Regions from separate parts of the Amycolatopsis sp. cmx-4-83 genome, predicted to be linked through region 1. Evidence: predicted binding sites of a transcription regulator. Region 1 holds the regulator's gene; the other holds the start of a gene.
What was found. The regulator HspR, encoded in region 1, represses chaperone genes until heat shock. The targets are predictions, from matches to a motif close to ANNTTGAGTNNNNNNNACTCAANNT.

Region 1 (3,405 bases):
GAGCAGCACGGTGACCTCACCGGCGCGTTCAAGGCGGTCGGCGACAAGCTGATCAGCGGCCTGCAGCGCGCGGGGCTCGAGTCGTTCGGCAACGAGGGCGAGCCCTTCGACCCGAGCGTGCACGAAGCCGTGCAGCACAACACCTCGCCGGAGGTGGCGGGCCCGACGGTCACCGTGGTCATGCGCCGCGGTTACCGCTTCGGGGACCGCGTACTGCGGGCGGCGCTGGTCGGCGTGACCGACCACGAGCCCGGCGCGGCCCCGGTGGACCCGCCCGTCGGTGGCGAGCTGCCACTCGGCGGCGGAGTCGATGAACAGCAGCAGTAAGACGTATCCGGTTCAAGTGGGAGGAGGAGACGCCCGATGAGTGCACGGGAATGGATCGGTAAGGACTTCTACCGTGAACTGGGCGTCTCTTCCGACGCCACCTCGGACGAGATCAAGAAGGCCTACCGGAAGCTGGCCAAGGAGAACCACCCGGACGCGAACGCCGGCAACGCCGACGCGGAGCAGAAGTTCAAGGCGGTCTCCGAGGCGTATGGCGTGCTCTCCGACGCGAGCAAGCGCAAGGAGTACGACGAAGCGCGACGGCTGTTCGGCAGCGGGGGCGGGTTCAACTTCCCCGGCGGTGGCGGCGGCACCGGCAGCTTCGACGTCGGGGACATCTTCGGCCAGGCCGGCGCCAACCAGCAGGGTGGCTTCGGCGGGCTCGGGGACATCCTCGGCGGGCTGTTCGGCCGCGGCCGCGGGCCGGCGGGCGCGACGGCGAACCGGCCGCAGCGCGGTGCCGACGTCGAGACGGACGTCCGGATCGACTTCACCGAGGCGGTCAAGGGCGCGACCCTGCCGCTGCGGCTGTCGAGCCCGGCGACCTGTTCGACGTGCAGCGGCAACGGTGCGAAGCCGGGCACGTCGCCGCGGACCTGCCCGACCTGTTCCGGTTCGGGGCTGGTCAGCCGCAGCCAGGGTGCCTTCGCGTTCTCGGAGCCGTGCCGCGACTGCCGCGGCCGCGGGACGATCATCGACGACCCGTGCCCCGAGTGCGGCGGCGAAGGCGTCAGCACGCGGACCCGCACGCTGACGGTCCGGATCCCGCCGGGCGTCGACGACGACCAACGGATCCGGCTGGCCGGTCAGGGCGAGCCGGGCCGGGGCGGCGCGCAGGCGGGCGACCTGTACGTCCGGGTGCACGTGGCTCCGCACAAGCTGTTCGGGCGCAAGGCGCTCGACCTGACGGTCACCGTGCCGGTCGACTTCACCGAACTGGCGCTCGGCACCACGATCACGGTGCCGACGCTCGAGGGCAAGGTCTCGCTCAAGGTGCCGCCGGGCACCGCGAGCGGCCGGGTGCTGCGCGTGCGCGGTAAGGGCATCGCCAAGCGCGACGGTGCGCAAGGTGACCTGCTCGTCACCCTCCAGGCGGCGATTCCCGCCAAACTGGACGACAAGGCGCGCGAAGCACTGCAGGCGTACGCCGAGTCGATGGCCGGGCACGACCCCCGGCCCGAGATCACTGAGCTGCTCGAAGGCAGGTGAGTGGGATGTTCGGCGGGATCCCGCAGGAAGGCGACGAAGAGACCCCGGTGTTCGTCATCTCGGTGGCGGCCCAGCTCGCCGGGATGCACGCGCAGACGCTGCGCACCTACGACCGGCAGGGCCTGGTGTCACCGGGCCGCACCTCCGGTGGCGGGCGGCGCTACTCGATGCGGGACATCGCGCTGCTGCGCGAGGTCCAGCGCCTGTCGCAGGAGGACGGCGTCAACCTGGCCGGCATCAAGCGCATCATCGAGCTGGAGAACCAGGTCGACGCGCTGCGGGCCCGGATCACCGAGCTGACCGAGGAACTGGCCGCGGCGTACGTGGCCGGCGAACAGGCCGCGGCGGCCGCGCACGCGTCCTACCGCCGGGACCTCGTGCCGCTCAACCAGCAGACCGCCATGGTGGTCTGGCGTCCCAAGCGCCGCTGAGCACGTGAACCGCGAAGGCCTCCCCGGGTGACCGGGGAGGCCTTCGTGCGTCAGAGCTCCAGCCGCGGCCAGGCCGCGAGGTCGGCCAGCATCCGGCGGTCGTGCGTCGCGACGATCACCGCGGCCGGGGTCTTCAGCAAGGCCTCGGTCAGCTCCTCGACGAGCACCGCCGACAGGTGGTTGGTCGGCTCGTCGAAGACGAGCACGTCCGGCCGTCCGGCCAGCCGCAGGGCGAGGTCGAGCCGGCGTTGCTGACCCTGCGACATCCGCCCGACCGGGGTGCGCAGCGCTTCGGCGTCGAGCAGTCCCATCGCCGAAAACGGGACGCCCGCTCGCTCGAACAGCGCGCGAGCGGTGAGCTCTTCAGGCCACGCCGGGACTTCCTGGCCGATCAGGGCCACTTTCGCGCGGGCCAGGTGCCGGACCGAACCCGTTGTCGGCGTGAGCTTTCCGGCGAGCGCGGACAGCAGCGTCGACTTGCCCGCACCGTTCTCGCCGGTGACCAGCAGCCGGTCGCCGCGGTCGAGTGACAGCGTCACCGGGCCGGTGAGCCGTCCGGCGACGCCGACGTCGTCCAGGCGGACGAGCGCCTGAGCGCCGGAGCCGAGATCCGGCCACCACAACGACAACGGTGGTTCGGGCACGGTGACGCGGTGCGCTTCGAGCGCGGCCCGTTCCCGGTTGAGGGCCTGGACGACGCCGGGCGCGCGGGTCTGCCGCTGGTGCCGTCCGGTGCCCTTGTCCGGGCGCCAGCCGGTGCTGAGCCGGTCGCGGGCCTGCGCCACCGCGGCGGTGAGCTGCCGATGGGCGTCCTGCTGCTCCTCGTGGTCCTGCACCCACCGCTCCCGGTCGCGGCGGCGCCCGTCCTGCCAGGCGTCGTAACCCCCGGCGTACCGGCGCGGACGGCCGTCCTGGCTGGGGTCGAGGTCGAGGAACTCGGTCGCGACGTCGGCCAGCAGCGCCCGGTCGTGGCTGACCAGCGCGACCCCGCCGTCGTGCCCGCGCAGGCGGGCGGTGAGGAACGCGAGGCCGGCGGCGTCGAGGTGGTTGCCGGGCTCGTCGAGCAGCAGGAAGTCGTACCGCGCGCCGAGCAGGCAGGCCAGCCGCACGCGGTAGCGCTGCCCCACCGAAAGCGTGCTCAGCGCCCGGCCGCGGTCGGCACAGGCGTCGAGCGCTTCGAGCGCGACGTCGACGCGGCGCTCGGCGTCCCACGCGTCGAGGCGCGTGGCCGCGTCGAGCGCGACGGCGTAGCGATCTTCGGCGCCTTCGGCCGACTTCGCGAGATCTTCGGTGGCGGTATCGAGGGCGCGCAGGGCGGCGTGGACGTCCCGCAACGCCGCGGTGGTCAGCGTCCCGACGGTCTCGCCGGACCGGAACGGCAACGCCTGCCGCGCGACTCCGACGGTGCCGGTCCGGTGCACGACCCCGTGATCGGGCG
Region 2 (3,405 bases), on a different contig from region 1:
GATGTGCCGCGGACGGCCGAGGTAGGTGTCCAGATCGGGCGCGTCCACCGTCAGCGGCAGCGAAACCTCGTCCAGCGCGACCTTGGTCGTGATCTTCCGCAGCGCCTTCGCGATGGTCCGGTTCGCGTTGCGCACGCCCGCCTCGCGGGTGTACTCGGTGGCGATCCGGCTGAACGCGGCGTCGGTCAGCACCACGTCGGCGGTGCCCAGGCCGGCGCGCTCCAGCTCGCGGGGGAGCAGGTGGTCGCGGGCGATGGTGACCTTCTCGTGCTCGGTGTAGCCGTCCAGCGTGACGAGCTCCATGCGGTCCAGCAGCGGGCCGGGGATGGTCTCGAGCGCGTTGGCCGTCGCCAGGAACACGACGTCGGACAGGTCCAGCTCGACCTCGAGGTAGTGGTCGCGGAACGTGTGGTTCTGCTCCGGGTCCAGCACTTCGAGCAGCGCCGCGGTCGGGTCGCCGCGGTAGTCGGCGCCCACCTTGTCGATCTCGTCGAGCAGCACGACCGGGTTCATCGAGCCGGCTTCCTTGATGGCGCGGACGATCCGGCCGGGCAGCGCGCCGACGTACGTGCGGCGGTGCCCGCGGATCTCCGCCTCGTCGCGGATGCCGCCGAGCGCGACGCGGACGAACTTGCGGCCCATGGCCTTCGCGACGGACTCACCCAGCGACGTCTTGCCGACCCCGGGAGGGCCCGCGAGGGCGAGCACCGCGCCGGAACGCCGTCCGCCGACCGGGGCGAGCCCCGATTCCGCGCGGCGCTTGCGCACGGCCAGGTACTCGATGATGCGTTCCTTGACGTCGTCGAGACCGGCGTGGTCGGCGTCGAGCACCGCCCGCGCGGCCGCGATGTCGTAGACGTCCTCGGTGCGCTCGTTCCAGGGCAGCTCCAGGACGGTGTCCAGCCAGGTGCGGATCCAGCCGCCTTCGGGGGACTGCTCGGACGTGCGGTCCAGCTTGTCCACTTCGGCCAGCGCGGCCTTCTTGACGGCGTCGGGCAGTTCGGCGGCCTCGACGCGGGCGCGGTAGTCGTCGTCCTGCGCGGTGCCGTCGAGCTCGCCGAGCTCCTTGCGGATGGCCTCGAGCTGGCGGCGCAGCAGGAACTCCTTCTGCTGCTTCTCCATGCCCTCGGCGACGTCCTTGCGGATGGTGTCGGTGACCTCGAGCTCGGCCAGGTGCTCCTTGCTCCACTCGAGCGCCTTCTCCAGGCGCGCGCTGACGTCGAGCGTGGTCAGCAGCTCGAGCTTCTGGTCGGTGTCGAGGTACGGCGCGTTGCCGGACAGGTCGGCGATCGCGGAGCCGTCTTCGACCTGCTGGACGGCGTCGATCAGCTGCCAGCCGCCGCGCTGCTGGAGGATCGAGATGACGACGGCCTTGTACTCGGCCGCGAGCGGCGCGGTCCGGTCGTTCGTGGTTTCGGGGGCGTCCTCGGCGTGCACCCAGCGGGCGGCGCCGGGGCCGTCGGCGATCCGGCCGACGAGCGCGCGGGACGTGCCGCGCAGCAGCACGGCGGCCTTGCCACCGGGCACGCGGCCGATGCGCTCGACCGTGGCGACGGTGCCGAACTCGGCGTACTCGCCGTGGACGCGCGGGACGATGAGGACCTCGGCCTTGGTGGCGCCGGTCGACCGGATGCCGGGGAAGGAAGCCTGGCTCGGGGTGTTCGCCTGGGCGGACTCCACCGCGGCCCGCGTCTCGGTGTCGGTGAGGTCGAGCGGGACGACCATGCCCGGCAGCACGACGTCGTCATCGAGCGGGAGCACGGGCAGGAGGCGGGTGTCGGACATGTGCACTCCTCGGTTAGTTGAGTCTGCCTAGCTCAACTCTCCGATGGGTGTGTTTGTTTCCGATGGTGCGTTCGCCCACAGCGATCAGGGAAAGTGCAGGTCAGGGGGTTGGTCGGGCCGCGATGCCGCACCAAGCGAGCGGGCGGGCCTCGGTGCTGCGGGGTCGGGCCGCCAACCCGGCAACGCCCTGATCTCCGGCGACGGCAGCGGCTGGTCGCCGAATTCAGGGCAAGAGCTCGACCGCCGGACGCGGCCACGCCGGCTCGGCCCGGTCGATCAGCGAGTACCGCGGCGGGACGATCGGCGCGGCTGCAGGTCAGGGGGTTGGTCGGGCCGCGATGCCGCACCAAGCGAACGGACGCGCTTCCGCCTCCAGCGCGTTCAGCTTCCGGTCCGGCCGCCAGTCCGGCAGGTGCACGATGCCCGGCTCGAGCAGCGGCCAGTCGCCGAACAGCGGCTCGATCTCGTCGCGGTCGCGCAGCCACACCGGGTTGCTCGTCTTGCGGTACTGCTCGACGAACCAGCGCAGCCCGTCGAGGTGCGGGCCTGTGCCGTCGCCCTCGCTCATCTGGGAAATCGCCAGCCAGCTGCCCGGTGCGAGCTTGTCGCGGTACGCCGCCAGGATGCCTTCGGGGTCGTCGTCCGGGCCGACGAAGTGCAGCACCGCCATCATCATCAGGCAGACCGGCTGCGAAAAGTCGATGAGCCGCTTCGTCTCCTCGGCGCGCAGGACGGCCTTCGCGTCCCGCATGTCCGCCTGGACGATGCCGGCCCAGTCGGTCGCGGCCTCCTCTTCGAGGATCAGCGTCGCGTGCGCGACCGCGACCGGCTCGTAGTCGACGTACACCACCTTCGCGTCGTGCTCGTCGGGCAGCTCGGCCTCGACGACCTCGTGCACGTTGCCCGCCGTCGGGACGCCGGAGCCGAGGTCGATGAACTGGCGGATCCCCGCGCGCAGGGCCGCCCGGACCGCGCGGTTCATGAACTCGCGGTTCTGCTTCGAGCCGGGGCGCACCAGCGGCCACTGCTGCTCCATGCGCCTGCCGAACTCGCGGTCCACGGCCCAGTTCTGGGTGCCGCCCAGGTACCAGTCGTAGATCCGGGCCGCGGACGGCTTCTCGGTGTCGACGCCCTCGGGCGCTCTCGGCGCCGAATCCCGCTGGTCGCTCACTCCCGGCTCCCCTCGCTCCTCGCGGGACCAGCCTATAAGGACCGGCCGGCCGGGGTAAGCCGCCGGTCGTTCAGCGAACGGCCGGCCGGCGCTGCCAGTACGTCCACAGCGGTCGGTAGCCCTGCGCGTACCAAAACGGCGTCGACAGCGGGTTCGCCGCCGCGTGGTGCAGGAGGACGACGTCGGCGCCTTCTTCGTCCAGGACGTGGTGGGCGTGCGTGGCCAGCGCGGTACCGACACCGGACGACCGCGCCGTCTCCGCGACGGCCAGCGAAGAGAGGTAGCCGACGCGGGACGCTTTGACGCGGTCGCTGATCCAGCCGGTCTCGCCGGGGTGCTGGACGTTGACCATGCCGAGCGGACGGCCGTACAGCTCGGCGATCCACAGCGGCGGCTCCGGCCGGGCCAGCTGCTCGGCCAGGTCCTTGGCCATGATGTCCTCGATGCCC

Region 2: a site for HspR is predicted at 1,800-1,824, ahead of lon (endopeptidase La). Genes of this name have one in related genera too.

Annotation. Positions count from the first base shown of each region.
Region 1 is NZ_JAEBEF010000012.1:372,647-376,051, forward strand. It holds gene grpE (nucleotide exchange factor GrpE) at 1-327, shown strand, start outside; gene dnaJ (molecular chaperone DnaJ) at 364-1,536, shown strand; gene ACLJQM_RS36015 (heat shock protein transcriptional repressor HspR) at 1,542-1,967, shown strand; gene ACLJQM_RS36020 (ABC-F family ATP-binding cassette domain-containing protein) at 2,018-3,405, opposite strand, start outside.
Region 2 is NZ_JAEBEF010000001.1:429,069-432,473, forward strand. It holds gene lon (endopeptidase La) at 1-1,785, opposite strand, end outside; gene ACLJQM_RS02220 (SAM-dependent methyltransferase) at 2,102-2,956, opposite strand; gene ACLJQM_RS02225 (GNAT family N-acetyltransferase) at 3,027-3,405, opposite strand, start outside.